One region of the Burkholderia pulmonis genome, then DNA from elsewhere that is predicted to be linked to it. Evidence: predicted binding sites of a transcription regulator. Region 1 holds the regulator's gene; each other region holds the start of a gene.
The links. The regulator HrcA, encoded in region 1, represses chaperone genes, less so after heat shock. The targets are predictions, from matches to a motif close to TTAGCACTCNNNNNNNNNGAGTGCTAA.
Positions count from the first base shown of each region.

Region 2: a site for HrcA is predicted at 2,225-2,251, ahead of AC5LXK_RS29245 (co-chaperone GroES). Genes of this name have one in related genera too.
Region 3: a site for HrcA is predicted at 2,345-2,371, ahead of rpoH (RNA polymerase sigma factor RpoH). Genes of this name have one in related genera too.
Region 4: a site for HrcA is predicted at 2,255-2,281, ahead of AC5LXK_RS04130 (co-chaperone GroES). Genes of this name have one in related genera too.

Region 1 covers NZ_OZ480186.1:736,754-740,963, forward strand. Annotated here, with positions in the region: gene recN (DNA repair protein RecN) at 1-304, opposite strand, end outside; gene AC5LXK_RS03460 (NAD kinase) at 324-1,226, opposite strand; gene hrcA (heat-inducible transcriptional repressor HrcA) at 1,358-2,380, shown strand; gene hemH (ferrochelatase) at 2,515-3,579, shown strand; gene AC5LXK_RS03475 (RNA-binding S4 domain-containing protein) at 3,664-4,071, shown strand; gene AC5LXK_RS03480 (hypothetical protein) at 4,043-4,204, opposite strand.
Region 2 covers NZ_OZ480187.1:2,796,123-2,800,332, forward strand. Annotated here, with positions in the region: gene AC5LXK_RS29235 (LysR substrate-binding domain-containing protein) at 1-943, opposite strand, end outside; gene AC5LXK_RS29240 (zinc-dependent alcohol dehydrogenase family protein) at 1,071-2,090, shown strand; gene AC5LXK_RS29245 (co-chaperone GroES) at 2,284-2,574, shown strand; gene groL (chaperonin GroEL) at 2,587-4,210, shown strand, end outside.
Region 3 covers NZ_OZ480186.1:3,212,807-3,217,016, forward strand. Annotated here, with positions in the region: gene leuA (2-isopropylmalate synthase) at 1-930, shown strand, start outside; gene AC5LXK_RS14940 (nuclear transport factor 2 family protein) at 1,073-1,456, opposite strand; gene pagL (lipid A 3-O-deacylase PagL) at 1,502-2,071, opposite strand; gene rpoH (RNA polymerase sigma factor RpoH) at 2,434-3,369, shown strand; gene cydP (cytochrome oxidase putative small subunit CydP) at 3,778-4,065, shown strand; gene AC5LXK_RS14960 (cytochrome ubiquinol oxidase subunit I) at 4,055-4,210, shown strand, end outside.
Region 4 covers NZ_OZ480186.1:892,049-896,258, reverse strand. Annotated here, with positions in the region: gene AC5LXK_RS04140 (hydroxymethylpyrimidine/phosphomethylpyrimidine kinase) at 1-14, shown strand, start outside; gene groL (chaperonin GroEL) at 201-1,841, opposite strand; gene AC5LXK_RS04130 (co-chaperone GroES) at 1,888-2,181, opposite strand; gene AC5LXK_RS04125 (response regulator transcription factor) at 2,851-3,633, opposite strand; gene AC5LXK_RS04120 (hypothetical protein) at 3,753-3,980, opposite strand; gene AC5LXK_RS04115 (GntR family transcriptional regulator) at 4,189-4,210, shown strand, end outside.

The DNA of each region.
Region 1 (4,210 bases):
GCGAACGGCCGTTCGCGTCGATCACGCGGCGCAGCATCACGGTGTCCTCGGCGTCGAACGCGTGTTCGTCGAGCCAGCGCGCGACGCGGTCGTGCGGCGTGAATTCGGCCGTGATGTCGGCGCGGCCGCAGCCGGTGCGCACGACGCTCGCGTCGGCGCGTTCGCCGAGGGCGAGGGCGAGGGCGTCGATCAGGATCGATTTCCCGGCGCCGGTTTCGCCGGAAAAGACGGAAAAGCCGCTGTCGAATTCGAGATCGAGCGCGGCGACGATGACGAAGTCGCGGATCGAGAGGTGGCGGAGCATGGTGTCGGGCGGAGCGGCGTCAGGACGCCTTGTCGTCTTCGTTCGAGGCGTGTTCGTTCCAGTGCAGCTTCTTGCGCAGCGTCGTGTAGTAGCTGTAGCCGATCGGGTGCAGGAACGGCACCGTGTGCTTCGAGCGGCGCACCTCGATCGTGTCGTTCAGTTCGAGCGACGTGAACGACTGCATGTCGAAGTTCACGTTGACGTCGCGTCCGCCCACGATCTGGATCGCGATTTTCGTGTCGTCGGGCAGCACGATCGGCCGGTTCGACAGCGCGTGCGGCGCGATCGGCACGAGCACGATGCCTGCCAGCTGCGGATGGAGGATCGGGCCGGCCGACGACAGCGCGTAGGCGGTCGAGCCGGTCGGCGTCGCGACGATCAGGCCGTCCGAACGCTGGTTGTACATGTACCGGCCGTCGACCGACGCGCGCAGTTCGACCATCCCGGAGAAGCCGCTGCGGTTGACGACGACGTCGTTGAAGGCGAGCGCGTGGTAGATCGGTTCGCCGTCGCGCATGATCCGCGCCTCGAGCAGCGAGCGCTCCTCGCGCTCGAACTTGCCGGCCAGTATCACGGGGACGAGCGCGTGCATGTCGGCTGCCGCGATGTCCGTGATGAACCCGAGCCGCCCGTGGTTGATCCCGATCAGCGGCGTCCGGTACGGCGCGAGCTGCCGGCCGATGCCGAGCATCGTGCCGTCGCCGCCGAGCACGATCGCCACGTCCGCTCGCGCCCCGATTTCGGCCGGGGTGAGCGCCGGATAGCCGGCAATGCCGATCTCGCGCGCGGTGTCGCCTTCGAACACGACCTCGAAGCCGAGCTTGGTCAAGCTGGCCGCCAGCGTGGCAAGCGGCTCTGCGATGCCGGGCGTGTTGCTCCGGCCGACGAGCGCGACAGTATTGAACTGATTACCGGTTCTCATGCCGGCATTACACCATAGCTCGTTGACGAAAAGAACCGGTTGTGCGCGGACGGGGCCGGATCGGGCCGGCCCGCGCAACGGAGGGCGACGCCACTCGCCGCGGTCGCGCGGTTGCGCTAAAATTTTCCACCATGCTAGATCCTCGCGCACGAACCCTCCTGAAAACCCTGATCGAACGGTATATCGCCGACGGTCAGCCAGTCGGATCGCGCACGTTGTCCCGTTACTCCGGGCTCGAGCTGAGCCCGGCGACGATCCGCAACGTGATGTCCGACCTGGAGGAGCTCGGCCTCGTGTCGAGCCCGCACACGTCGGCCGGCCGCGTGCCGACGCCGCGCGGCTACCGGCTGTTCGTCGACACGATGCTGACGGTCGAGGCGCCGATCGACGCCGAGGCCGTCGCGCGGCAGGTGCAGAACACGCTGCAGGCCGGCGAGCCGCAACAGCGGGTGGTCGCGGCAGCCGCGAGCGTGCTGTCGAACCTGTCGCAGTTCGCGGGTGTCGTGCTGACGCCGCGTCGCAGCCACGTGTTCAAGCAGATCGAGTTCATGCGCCTGTCCGACAAGCGCATCCTGCTGATCATCGTCACGCCCGAGGGCGACGTGCAGAACCGCATGCTCGCGACGCCGCGCGACTATTCGCCGTCGCAGCTGACCGAGGCGTCCAACTACATCAATGCGCATTTCGCCGGACTGTCGTTCGACGAGGTGCGCCGCCGCCTGCGCGACGAGATCGACCAGTTGCGCGGCGACATGACCACGCTGATGCATGCGGCCGTGACGGCCAGTACCGAGGTGCCCGACACCGAGGACACCGTGCTGATTTCCGGCGAGCGCAACCTGCTCGAAGTGGCGGATCTTTCGTCCGACATGGCGCGGCTGCGCAAGCTGTTCGACGTATTCGACCAAAAGACGGGCCTCCTGCAACTGCTCGACGTGTCGAGCCACGCCCAGGGCGTGCAGATCTTCATCGGCGGCGAATCGACGCTCGTGCCGATCGAGGAAATGAGCGTCGTCACCGCGCCTTACGAGGTGAACGGGCAGATCGTCGGCACGCTCGGCGTGATCGGCCCGACCCGCATGGCGTACAACCGCGTGATACCGATCGTCGACATCACCGCGCGGCTGCTGTCGCTCACGCTGAGCCAGCAATAGCCTGCGTCGGCCGCCTGATCCCGCCCCGACATCGTGTCGCAATGCCGCACGCGCCGACAGTCGGCCGAACGGTACGGGGCGGCCCGCTATAATTGAGGGCCGTCCGGTCCCGTGCCACGAGCACGTTCTTGCCCATGCGTTTCGATCTTGAGCCGCCTTCGAGCATCGCGGCCGCCCACCGCATCGGTGTGCTGCTGATCAATCTCGGCACGCCCGACGCGCCCACGCCCCGCGCGGTACGGCGCTACCTGGCCGAATTCCTGTCGGATCCTCGGGTCGTCGAGATTCCGCAGGCCGTCTGGCAGGTGCTGCTGCGCACGCTGATCCTGCCGCTGCGCGGCCGCGCGTCCGCAAAGAAATATGCGGCCGTCTGGATGCCCGAGGGCTCGCCGCTGCGCGTGTACACCGAACGCCAGACCGACAGCGTGCGGCACCTGCTCACGTCGAACGGCTATCAGGTCATGGTCGACTACGCGATGCGCTACGGCAGCCCGAACATTTCACACGCACTCGCGCAGTTCAAGCGCGCGGGTGTCGAGCGCGTGCTGCTGATGCCGATGTATCCGCAATATTCGGCGTCGACCACGGCCACCGCATTCGATGCCGCCTTCGACGCGCTCGCGCGCATGCGCAACCAGCCGGAAGTGCGTACGGTGCGGCATTACGCCGACCATCCGGCCTATATCCACGCGTTGGCCGAGCAGGTGCGCCAGTACTGGGCGCAGCATGGCCGGCCCGACTTCGCGGCCGGCGACAAGCTCGTGCTGAGTTTCCACGGCGTGCCGAAACGCACGCTCGACCTCGGCGACCCGTATCACGACCAGTGCCAGCAGACGGGCGCGTTGCTGATGGCTGCGCTCGGGCTGTCGACGACCGAATGCCGCGTCACGTTCCAGTCGCGTTTCGGCAAGGCCGAATGGCTGCAGCCGTACACCGCGCCGACGCTGCGCGAATTCGGCGAGGCCGGCGTGAGGCGAGCCGACGTGTTCTGTCCTGGTTTCACGGCCGATTGCCTGGAGACGATCGAGGAAATCGGCATGGAAGTGCGCGACGAGTTCCTCGGCGGCGGCGGCAAGTCCTTCCATCGTATTCCGTGCCTGAACGGCGCGCCCGCGTGGATCGGCGCGATCGGCGAGATCGTCGCCGAGAACCTGCAGGGCTGGCCCGTCAGGGCTGCGCAACCCGAAACGGTGAACTGAAATGAAACAACCCGTGCGCTCACTTCGTGCGCCGTCCCCCGCGGGGGCGGTCGGCGTCCTGGGGGCGGCCCGGCGGAGGCTGGCATGAACTACAAGATTTCCACGGACCCCGGCGCGAAGCTGCGCATCGACAAATGGCTGTGGGCGGCCCGGTTCTTCAAGACGCGCTCGCTTGCGACCGATGCGGTCGACAAGGGGCACGTGAAGATCGGCGGCGCGGCGGTCAAGCCGGCGAAGGACGTACGGGTCGGCGACGAGGTCGAGATTGCGATCGACGGCATCGTCTGGCACATTGCCGTGCTGGGCGTGTGCGACGTGCGCGGGCCCGCGAGCGTCGCGCAGACGCTTTACGCGGAAACGGAAGCGGGGCGGGCCGCGCGGCTCGCCGAACTGGAGCGGCGGCGCACGTATCGCGAGCCGGCGGCCGAGCTGCACGGCCGGCCGACGAAGCGCGATCGCCGCATCATCGACAGATTTTCTGGTGGGAGCTGAACATCTGGTCGAATGTCGCCCGCGCGCTTCCGTATTCGGTCGTGCGGTCGTTAACGGCTCCCGACAGGCAGATGGTGGTGGTGCCGGCAATGAGTACCAGCGCGACCACCGATATCGCAAAGGTCAGTTTCACGGTACT
Region 2 (4,210 bases), on a different replicon from region 1:
CTGCGCGGCGCGGCGGCACGCGCTCGCCGTCGGCGTCATCGGACGCCAGCATGGACGGAATCTCGTCGACCAGCGTGTCGATGACCACACGCAGCTTCGACGGCACATGGCGCGACGCCGGTCGCACCGCGTACACCTCGGCACCCGACACGCTGTCGCTGTCCATCACGAGCGCGAGACGGCCGTCGCGCACATACGGCGCCATCAGCCAGCACGGCAGCCATGCGAGGCCCGCACCGGCGGCAGCCGCATCGGCGATCGCCTGCAGGTCGTCGAATCGCAGGCGGCCGGCCGTGCGATGGTCGTGCACCGCGCCGTCCGTGCCGATGATCCGCCACGGCGTCGGCTGCCCGCCGCGCGAGTACGCGATGCCGACGTGCGATGCGAGTTCGTCGAGCCCCGACGGCCGGCCGTGGCGATCGAGATACGCGTGCGACGCGCAGATGCCCATGCGCTGCACGCCCAGCTTCCGGCCGACGAGCGCGCTCGTGTCGGCCAGCTCGCCGATGCGCACCGCGAGGTCGAAGCCGTCGTTGACCAGGTCGGCCACGCGGTCGCTGAACGACACGTCGATCTCGAGCCGCGGATACCGCTCGACGAGGCGCCGCACGACGGGCGCCACGCACTGCCGCCCGAACAGCACGGGCACGCTGATGCGCACGCGCCCGGCCGGCTCGCGGCGGCCCGCGTCGAGTGCGGCCTCCGTCTCGCCGAGTTCGGCCAGCAGCCGCCTGCACTGCTCGTAATAGACGAGCCCTTCGTCGGTCAGGCCGAGCTGGCGCGTCGTGCGCTGCAGCAGCCGTGCACCGAGCCGGTGTTCGAGCCGCGCGACGATCTTCGCGACGGCCGAGCGCGTCATGCCGAGACGCAGCGCCGCCGCCGCGAAGCTGCCCGATTCCACCACGTCGACAAATTCGGCGACGCCCCTCAGCCGCTCGTCCATGCAGTTCCGCTCCGGTGGGATGACTGGTTTGTGTCCACACAGGCGACAATCGTTGGCCGAATTCTCGCCAATGCGTCCACCCGCGCAACACTATGATAGTCCGGACTATCTCGAAAAAGGAGCGCACATGCATGCATGGCAAGTCAAACCCGGCGACGGCATGGCCGGGCTCCGGCGCATCGATGCGACGCCGCGCGCGGTCGGGCCGACCGACGTCGTCGTGAAGATCCACTCGGCCGCGCTGAACTATCGCGACCTGATGTTCGCGCGCGGCGACTATCTCGGCATCGGCACCGCCCCGCTGATTCCGGTCGCCGACGGCGCCGGCGAAGTCGTCGAAACCGGCCGCGACGTCACGCGCTTCAAGCCGGGCGATCGCGTGATCAACACGTATTTCCCGCGCTGGATCGACGGGCCGGCCACGCCGCAGAAAGTCTCGGGGTCGGCCGGCTCGCATTTCGACGGCGTGCTCGCCGAACGCTTCGTGTCCGACGAGGCGGCGCTGGTCGCGATTCCCGCGCATCTCGACTACGACGCGGCGGCGACGCTGTCGTGCGCGGGCATCACCGCATGGAACGCGCTGTTCGTCGACGGCGGACTCGGGCCGGGCGCGACCGTCGTGCTGCTCGGCACGGGCGGCGTGTCGATCATTGCGCTGCAGCTCGCGCGTGCGGCCGGGCTGCGCACGATCGTGACCTCGTCGAGCGATGCGAAGCTCGAACGCGCCCGCGCACTCGGTGCGGACGCAACGATCAACTATCGCGCAACGCCGGAATGGCAGCACGAGGTGCTGCGGCTCACCGACGGGGCGGGTGCGGATCTGGTCGTCGAAGTGGGCGGCCGCGATACGCTGCCGCGCTCGGTCGCCGCGACGAAGATGGGCGGCATCGTGTCGGTGATCGGCGGCCTCAGCAGCTTCGGCGGCCCGGAACTCGGGCTGCTGTCGCTGATCGGCGGCTTCCGGAGACTGCACGGGCTCATGGTCGGCAGCCGTGCGATGCTCGACGACGTCGTGCGGCTCGTCGATGCAATGCGGATCGAGCCGGTGGTCGATCGCGTGTTCGGTTTCGACGAGGCGCCGCAGGCGTATGCGTACCTGGAGTCGGGGCAGCATTTCGGCAAGGTCGTGATTCGCGTCGCTTCGTAATGGATGAAGGCGGCACACGCCGCCTTCTCCTGCATCTTTCATCTCTCCTCCCCGCCCGCTCGTCCAAAGCGCATTCGCGCAAATGCTTTTCCGAATCCGTTATTGGATCGCGCCGCCGCTCATTTTTATACTCGTCAGCACTCTCTGTTAAAGAGTGCCAGCCAATTTCGACAGATCAGCACAGGACGAACAAATGAGCCTACGCCCCTTGCACGACCGCGTGATCGTGAAGCGACTCGACCAGGAAACCACCACCGCGTCGGGCATCGTGATTCCCGACAGCGCCGCCGAAAAGCCCGACCAGGGCGAAGTGATCGCCGTCGGCCCCGGCCGCAAGGATGCGGACGGCCAGCGCATCGTGCCCGACCTGCAGGTCGGCGAGCGCGTGCTGTTCGGCAAGTACGCGGGGCAGGCCGTCAAGGTGGACGGCAACGAGTTTCTCGTGCTGCGCGAAGAAGACATCGTCGCGGTCGTCAATCAATAACGGAGCGCAATCATGGCAGCCAAGGAAATCATTTTCAGCGACGTCGCACGGTCGAAACTGACCGAAGGCGTGAACATTCTCGCGAACGCAGTGAAGGTCACGCTCGGGCCGAAGGGCCGCAACGTCGTGCTCGAACGCAGCTTCGGCTCGCCCGTCGTCACGAAGGACGGGGTATCGGTCGCGAAGGAAATCGAACTCGCGGACAAGCTGCAGAACATCGGCGCGCAGCTCGTGAAGGAAGTCGCGTCGCGCACCAGCGACGCAGCCGGCGACGGCACGACGACGGCCACCGTGCTCGCCCAGGCGATCGTCCGCGAAGGCCAGAAGTACGTGGCGGCCGGGCTCAACCCGCTCGACCTGAAGCGCGGCATCGACAAGGCCGTCGCGTCGGCCGTCGACGAGCTGAAGAAGATCAGCCGGCCGACCACCACGAGCAAGGAAATCGCGCAGGTCGCGACGATCTCCGCGAACGGCGAGGAATCGATCGGCCAGCGCATCGCTGAAGCGATCGACCGCGTCGGCAAGGAAGGCGTGATCACCGTCGAGGACGGCAAGTCGCTTGCCGACGAGCTCGACGTCGTCGAAGGGCTGCAGTTCGACCGCGGCTACCTGTCGCCGTACTTCATCAACAATCCCGACAAGCAGATCGCCGAGATCGAAAGCCCGTACATCCTGCTGCACGACAAGAAGATCTCGAACATCCGCGACCTGCTGCCGGTGCTCGAACAGGTCGCGAAGTCGGGCCGCCCGCTGCTGATCATCGCGGAGGACGTCGAAGGCGAAGCGCTCGCGACGCTCGTCGTGAACAACATCCGCGGGATCCTGAAAACGGTCGCGGTCAAGGCGCCGGGCTTCGGCGATCGTCGCAAGGCGCTGCTCGAGGACATCGCGATCCTCACCGGCGGCCAGGTGATCGCCGAGGAAACGGGCCTCACGCTCGAGAAGGCGACGCTCGCCGAGCTCGGCCAGGCGAAGCGCATCGAGGTCGGCAAGGAAAACACGACCGTGATCGACGGCGCGGGCGATGCGAAGAACATCGAGGCGCGCGTGAAGCAGATCCGCGTGCAGATCGACGAAGCGACGTCGGACTACGACCGTGAAAAGCTGCAGGAACGCGTCGCGAAGCTCGCGGGCGGCGTCGCGGTGATCAAGGTCGGCGGCGCGACCGAAATCGAGGTGAAGGAGAAGAAGGATCGCGTCGACGACGCGCTGCACGCCACGCGCGCGGCCGTCGAGGAAGGCATCGTGCCGGGCGGCGGCGTCGCGCTGATCCGCGTGCGGCAGGCGATCCGCGAACTGAAGGGCGTGAACGCCGATCAGGATGCGGGCATCAAGATCGTGCTGCGCGCGCTCGAGGAACCGCTGCGCCAGATCGTCACGAATGCGGGCGAGGAAGCGAGCGTCGTCGTCGCGAAGGTCGCGGAAGGTTCGGGCAACTTCGGGTACAACGCGCAGACGGGCGAGTACGGCGATCTCGTCGAATCTGGCGTGCTCGATCCGACCAAGGTCACGCGCACGGCGCTGCAGAACGCGGCGTCGGTGGCCGGGCTGCTGCTGACGACCGATGCGACTGTGTTCGAAGCGCCGAAGGATGCGGCGCCGACCGCCGCGCCGGGCGGCCCGGGTGCGGGCGGGC
Region 3 (4,210 bases), 1.1 Mb from region 1:
GTGCTGTCCGTGCATCCGCACAACGATCGCGGCACCGCGGTCGCGGCGGCCGAGCTTGCGCTGCTTGCGGGCGCCGATCGCATCGAGGGCTGCCTGTTCGGCAACGGCGAGCGCACCGGCAACGTCGATCTCGTCACGCTCGCGCTGAACCTCTACACGCAGGGCATCGACCCGGGCCTCGATTTCTCCGACATCGACGCCGTGCGCCGCATCGTCGAACGCTGCAACCAGATTCCCGTGCATCCGCGCCACCCGTACGCAGGCGACCTCGTGTTCACCGCGTTCTCGGGCTCGCACCAGGACGCGATCCGCAAGGGTTTTGCGCAGCAACGCCCCGACGCGGTGTGGGAAGTGCCGTACCTGCCGATCGATCCGGCCGACCTCGGCCGCAGCTATGACGCCGTGATCCGCGTAAACAGCCAGTCCGGCAAGGGCGGCGCGACGTTCCTGCTCGAGCGCGGGATGGGCTTCACGCCGACGCGCCGCGTGCAGATCGAATTCAGCCATGCGGTGCAGACGCTCGCCGACGCATCGGGCGAGGAAGTGACGGGCAACGCGATCTGCGCGCTGTTCGCACGCGAATTCTTCGAGACCGACGGGCCGGCCGCACGCCACGGCAGCGGCGCACGCTGGCAGAGCCGCGAGATCGCGGCGGCGCCCGCCGACGATGCGACGCCCGAGGATGCCGTGCGACGTTTCGCCGCGGCATTTGCGGCAGCCGCCGGCATCGCGATCGACGTCGCGTCGTGCGAGCACGCGCGCACGACGGACGGCCGGATCGCCGTATCGGTCGGCTGCCGGGTCGGCGATGCGCAGCTGCGGCACGGTGTCGGCCTGCATGCCGACGCGGCGAGCGCGGCGCTCGATGCCGTCGTCAGCGCGATCAACCGTTCGGCCTGGCACTGCGCGGACCGCCGCGCGGCAGCTTGACCGCCGGAGCTCGCCTCAGGGTTGAAACGTCAGCGAGCGGTGCGTGACCGCCCGTGCGCCGCGCGATCCGCGCCGCACGAGGCAGCAAAAAGCGGCCCAGAAGGCCGCATCGGTCAGGACATGAAAAGGAGCGCCACCGCGCTCATGTCTCGGTCGCGCACCGCGTCGCCTGCCACGCGAACAGGCTCCAGCGGCCCTGCTCGTGCGTGTGGACGGACGTGTAGGCGATCGGGAAGACCAGGCCGCCGTTGTTCGTTTCCATCTCGATCAACGCGCGCCCGGTGACGACGCAGGTGTCGTCGCCGACGGGCAGCACGTCCTGCGACTGGATCTCGATCTGGCGATAGCGGCGGCGGCCTGCGACGATGGCGTCGATGAACTGCTGCTTGGTTTCGCGTTTGCCATTGGTGTGAACGAAGAACACCTTGTCCGACAGCAGCGCGTCGAGCGCCTCGCCGTCCCCGTCCACCATCGCCCGGAACCGATCGCGCTCGAGCGCGCGGATCGCATCGACCACCTTCGCCATCGCCTGACTCCTCGGCAACGCGCCCGCCGTGCGCGGGCGTGCGGATCAGAAGTTGTACTGCACGTAGAACTGGTGGAAATTTATACCAGGATTCGGCTCTTTGATACCCGCGTTAGACACATGTTCAAAACGGTAGCCGACCTGATACTGTTGCCGTTGGCCGAACTGCACGCCGACACCCGCGGTCGGTGCGAACTGGAATGCGGTCGACAGCGAGAAATTGTTCGAGATGGTCGGGTGCGTCAGCAGCCGGGCGCCGCCGCCGGCCTCGATGAACGGGCGAATCTCCCCCGCGCTCTTGATGAAGCGGAACATCGGCGTCACCCCGAATTCGCCGATGCTGCTGTGGACGTTGCCGCCCGTGTGCCAGTAGCCGACGTGTCCTTCGACGACGAACGCGAAGTGCCAGCCGCCGATTTCCCACCAGTTCCAGCCCGGATCCCACACGACGCCGAGATCGCCCTTGTCGATCCCGTGACGATCCGAAAAACCGCCGCCTGCCTGGATCCCCCATCGATCCGCGAACGCCGCACCCGATCCGCCCAGAAGAGACGCTGCCAGCATCGCATGCAGCACAAGCCGGCTGCGGGGCCGGCGATTCTTCTTATTGTTCATTCTGACACTCCAACTTTTTGGGTTGAATGGGGCCTGCCGCGACAGCCTGGCCCGAGCGAACTGAATGGTATGGTAAAGGACTTTCCGGATCGGCATCACGAAGCGAAATGGCTTGCTTCCAAAACGACAAAAATCGAAATCGTCTACTGATTCCCATCAGAAACAACGGCTTACGGAACTTCGCGTCGCCATTCCTGTCGCAGAGTAGACTATCGACTCGACTTGTTTGATAGAAAAACGGGGAACTCGGATGTCCACGCCCGCTCTAAGGAATTAGCACTCGTCTTGCGGGAGTGCTAAGATGGCCCACGGAATCTCATTCGAGACCGGGGGTTTGTCCCTGATTCCAAAGGAGTTTTTTAGTGAGCAACGCCCTGACCCTCCCGAACACCCTGAGCCCGACGCCGGCCAAGGCCGCATCGGCAGGCTCGCTGGCGCTCGCAGCCCAATCGATGTTGCCCGGCCAGCTCGGCAACATCGACGCGTACATCCAGGCCGTCAACCGCATCCCGCTGCTGACCGCCGAAGAGGAACGCCAGTACGCCACCGAATTCCGCGAAGGCAACAACCTCGATTCGGCGCGCCGCCTCGTGCTGTCGCACCTGCGTCTCGTCGTGTCGATCGCGCGCAACTATCTCGGCTACGGCCTGCCGCACGGCGACCTGATCCAGGAAGGCAACATCGGCCTGATGAAGGCCGTGAAGCGCTTCGACCCGGCGCAGAACGTGCGTCTCGTGTCGTATGCGATCCACTGGATCAAGGCCGAAATCCACGAGTACATCCTGCGCAACTGGCGCATGGTGAAGGTCGCGACGACGAAGGCGCAGCGCAAGCTGTTCTTCAACCTGCGCAGCCACAAGAAGAGCATGCAGGCGATGACGCCCGAGGAAATCGACGGCCTCGCGCAGGAGCTCAACGTCAAGCGCGAAGACGTGACCGAGATGGAAACGCGCCTGTCGGGCGGCGACATCGCGCTTGAAGGGCAGGTCGAGGACGGCGAGGAGTCGTACGCGCCGATCGCCTACCTGGCCGACTCGCACAACGAGCCGACCGCCGTGCTCGCCGCGCGTCAGCGCGACATGCTGCAGACGGACGGCATCGCGCAAGCGCTCGAGGCACTCGACGCGCGCAGCCGCCGCATCATCGAGGCACGCTGGCTGCACGTCGACGACGACGGCTCGGGCGGCTCGACACTGCATGATCTCGCCGCCGAGTTCGGGGTGTCCGCGGAACGCATCCGCCAGATCGAAGCGAGCGCGATGAAAAAGATGCGCACCGCCCTCGCCGAATACGCATAAATCCCTGGCGATTTAGAGCGCTTCATCGAAAACCGCTGCCCGACCGGCAGCGGTTTTTTTTCGCCCGTCTTTTTCACGTCCTTTCACGTCCTTTCACGCACTTCCGCGTACGTTTCCCGGCCCATTTCACCCGCTGTTTCTCCGGCCGTTTCACCGCCCGTTTCTCCGTCGATTAATTGACCTGTTTCATCAGGTATTAGGCCGTTTGCGGCCCCCTTCCGCATAACCTTGATCTGCCTCAACTTTTGCCCCGCACTTCGCGACGGTCTGCCGCAGCGCAGCACTCGGCATCGGAAAGCCGACCTTTTAAAATTGGCAGGTCAGGCGCAAAAGGATTAAAACAGCTTCACGGCCGTCATAAATCCGACGTAAAGTCGCCCCAAATCCGACCTAAATCGATTCAGGATAATCGCCTTGATCTCGATCAATAAAGAGCCTGCGCCGCCGCCTCCCCCGCGGCCGGCCGGCACGATCGGCTGGCGCGCGCGCATCGCCGCGTGGGCACGCGGGCCGACCCTCGCCCGCGACATCACCCTGGTGCTGATCGTCAAGCTGATCCTCCTGATGTCGCTCAAATACGCATTCTTCAATCATCCGCAGGCCGAGCACATGTCGCTTCCGCCTGCCGCCGTCGCCGAGAAGCTGCTCTCGGTACCGGCGCCTGCATCTACCGAGGGAGACCACCATGATAAGTAGTGAAGTCGTCGATCTGTCACGTCTGCAGTTCGGCATCACGGCGCTCTACCACTTCCTGTTCGTGCCATTGACGCTCGGCCTGTCCTGGCTGCTCGTCATCATGGAAGCCGTCTACGTGATGACCGGCAAACAGGTTTACAAGGAC
Region 4 (4,210 bases), 160 kb from region 1:
CGCACCGGCATTGAATCGCGATGCGGCGGGCAGGCCCCGCCGCCGCACGCCGCGCCGCTTCTGGGCGTGACGTATCCGGTTGCCCCGCGCACGCATCGAAATCCTCGCCCAAATAAAAAAAGACCCGCATCGCTGCGGGTCTTTTCTTTTGGCTGGAACGCGCATCGCTGCGCGCTCCGGACACCATCGACCGAAGTCGATTACATGTCCATGCCCATGCCGCCCATGCCGCCCGGCATGCCGCCCGGCATCGGTGCGTCTTCCTTCGGCAGTTCTGCGACAGCTGCGTCCGTCGTCAGCAGCAGGCCTGCAACCGACGCTGCGTTCTGCAGTGCGGTACGCGTAACCTTGGTCGGGTCGACGACACCGGCTTCAACCATGTCGACGTACTCGCCCGTTGCTGCGTTGTAGCCGTAGTTGCCCTTGCCTGCAGCCACTGCCGCCACCACGACGCTCGCTTCTTCGCCACCGTTCGTGACGATCTGGCGCAGCGGTTCTTCCATTGCACGCAGCACGATCTTGATGCCGGCGTTCTGGTCGGCGTTCGCGCCGGTCAGGGTCGCGATCGCGGTGCGAGCGCGGATCAGCGCAACGCCGCCGCCTGCCACGATGCCTTCTTCCACAGCTGCGCGCGTTGCGTGCAGTGCGTCTTCGACACGTGCCTTCTTTTCCTTCATTTCGACTTCGGTCGCAGCGCCGACCTTGATCACTGCAACGCCGCCGGCCAGCTTGGCCACGCGCTCTTGCAGCTTTTCACGGTCGTAGTCCGACGTCGCTTCTTCGATTTGCGCGCGCACTTGCTTCACGCGTGCTTCGATGTTCACGGCTTCGCCTGCGCCGTCGATGATCGTCGTGTTTTCCTTGCCCACTTCGATGCGCTTCGCCTGGCCCAGTTCTGCCAGCGTTGCCTTCTCGAGCGTCAGGCCGGTTTCTTCGGCGATCACCTGGCCGCCCGTCAGGATCGCGATGTCTTCCAGCATCGCCTTGCGACGATCGCCGAAGCCAGGCGCCTTGACCGCAACGGTCTTCAGGATGCCGCGGATGTTGTTGACGACCAGCGTTGCGAGCGCTTCGCCTTCGATGTCTTCGGCGATGATCAGCAGCGGACGGCCAGCCTTCGCGACTTGCTCGAGTACCGGCAGCAGATCACGGATGTTCGACACCTTCTTGTCGTGCAGCAGCACGAACGGGTTGTCGAGGACGGCGACTTGCTTTTCCGGGTTGTTGATGAAGTACGGCGACAGGTAGCCGCGGTCGAATTGCATGCCTTCGACGACGTCGAGTTCGTCGGCCAGCGACTTGCCGTCTTCGACGGTGATGACGCCTTCCTTGCCGACCTTGTCCATCGCTTCAGCGATACGATCGCCGATCGACGTGTCGCTGTTCGCCGAGATCGAACCGACCTGTGCGATTTCCTTGTTCGTCGTGCACGGCTTGCTGATCTTCTTCAGCTCTTCGACAGCCGCTGCGACTGCCTTGTCGATGCCGCGCTTCAGGTCCATCGGGTTCATGCCCGATGCGACGTACTTCATGCCTTCGCGAACGATCGATTGCGCGAGGACGGTTGCCGTCGTCGTGCCGTCGCCTGCGTTGTCGCTGGTCTTGGAAGCAACTTCCTTGACCATTTGCGCGCCCATGTTCTGGAGCTTGTCCTTCAGCTCGATTTCCTTCGCGACCGACACACCGTCCTTGGTGACCGTCGGGCCGCCGAAGCTGCGCTCGAGCACCACGTTGCGGCCCTTCGGACCCAGCGTGACCTTGACCGCGTTGGCGAGAATGTTCACGCCTTCGACCATCTTCGAACGGGCGGAATCGCCGAATACGACGTCTTTAGCTGCCATCTTCTAACTCCTTGAATTCTTGGGAATATGTACCGTCGGTGGACGCTTACTTGGCGTTGACCACGGCCATGATGTCTTCTTCGCGCATGACCAGCAGTTCGTTGCCGTCGACCTTCACGGTCTGGCCTGCGTACTTGCCGAACAGGACGCGATCGCCGACCTTCACGTCGAGTGCGATCGGTGCGCCCTTGTCGTCACGCTTGCCCGGGCCGATGGCCAGGACTTCGCCCTGATCCGGCTTTTCAGCAGCGGCGTCGGGGATGACGATGCCCGAGGCGGTCTTGGTTTCCTGATCCAGGCGCTTGACGATCACGCGATCGTGCAAAGGACGAAGGTTCATATTCACTCCTCTCTTGACTGAGATTGAAGAACGCTTAGGGAATCTGCCCGGCGGATCGCCCGGCAGAGAATTGTTAGCACTCTCGTGCAGCGAGTGCTAATTATATGGACGGGTTTTGACAAATTCAAGAAGGGGGATCGGCGGTTTTTTTCGGGTGTCGACGCTCGCTCGAACTCGCGCTTTGCTCACTGGGGCGCAGCCCTGCGATGACCTCAGCGACACAAGGCAAACCCAAATATGTCACGCAAAAACAATGACTTGGATACGAGCACAGCCGACAGACGGGGAACCCGGGAAGATGCCGCAAGCTGCTTGCGCGGTCCGGCCCCACGGAGATACCCGGCGGCCACGATCCCTCAGGGATATCCCGCGTACCGGGCAAGTTCGGGCAAATTATATGGGGCCTGATGTCTTGTCGCGATCACGACGAGGATGCGCCGCCACACCTTCGTCCCCTCGGAACAAAAGAAGTTCATCACCTTGCAGCTTCACGGCCCGCGCCCGGCGCAAAGTCGTGGGCACCCGACCAGACTTCCGTGGAGATGAACGAATCACGGCGGAGTCGCGATCGCCGGGGCGAAGCGAGGCTGTCCGCCGGATAACTACGAAGCGCAAAGAGCAGCCCGGATCACCTTCGCCCCATTAGACGGACGCATCTCCCGGAACGCCCTAAACCAGCGCAGAAGCAGGACTCTCGGAAATGGTTCGCTGCGAGGCCTGGCCGGGCACCGAAACGGGCACCGAAAAATTCTCCCCCATCGAAAACTCGTCGACCCTGTCGAGCCGGTAGCCATGCGTATAGACGGCATTCAATTGAAGCCCGTTTTCCGGACGAAGCGCCAATTTTTGTCGAAGCCGATAGATGTGGGTGTCGAGACTCCGCGACGTGCCATCGAGCGCCCGCCCCCACGCCAGCGTCGACAAGGCATCCCGGGAAAGCACGCTCCCGATGTTGGTGAACAGGAAATTTGCCAGCGCAAATTCCTTTGCCGTCAAATCGATGATTTTGCCGTGCACGGTGATCGTGCGCGCCAGCGGATTCAAAACATACGCGCCGACCTCGACCCTGCTACCGGGTTTCTTCTTGTGGCCCTTTCGACGCAACAGTGCGTTGACGCGGGCGACCAATTCGATCTCGCGGAACGGTTTGCCGATGTACTCGTCGGCGCCTGCGTCCAGCGCGGCGGCGACATCCGCTTCAAGCGTTCTCGCGGCGAGGAACAGAACGGCCGGTTCTTCCCCGACGTTGGCCCGAATCCAGTGCAGCAGATTCAGGCCGTCGGCATCCGGAATTCGCCAGTCGAGCACGATGAGCTCGACCACCTCCTTTTTCAGAAACCGAACCGCTCGCGCGCTATCGCGCACCCGGAAAATTTCCCGATCGGATCCTCGCAGCGCCTTTTCAAAGGCCGACGCCTGATCCGGATCCTCTTCCACCAACAAGATACCCATAACACCCCCAGCCTTCGTCATCCCGAATGATTTTCATCGCACTCCAAATCGATCGCCCGAATAAACAGGTCTGAACGTATGTCTTGTTTTTGATAATTGCCGACCGATTGAAACCAACCTCACCCAACATCAACCTCGAAACCGCGCCGATACACGATCTTCCCGCCCTGTCCGCCATCAATTTCCAAGGCACCCCCGTTTCGTTCCGAACACAAGGAACGGCATCGATGCTGCGGGTTGGCAGACTGCCGCAAAAAGAACATCGCGAGACTGCCAGGCACGCCGGCACCTGGATTGATCACACTCGTACCGACCTCGACAGCAATCGATGCGTCGAGCAAATTCATCGTCACCTGGTATGACGTGACTCATTCAACCATCAACCATGCCACTCAGATGTTACTAACATATCAGTAGAATATCGAAGCACTTTCCAGAGATCAAAGGGGGTAAACCCCGTTCCTCGAACGCTCCCTTTTTCCGAGTTTTGAGTTGAAAACAGGGGGGGACCTGACTAATATGTTAGTAATATTCCTCAGGCAATCACTCAGGCACATGAACGGACTGACGGGTAGCA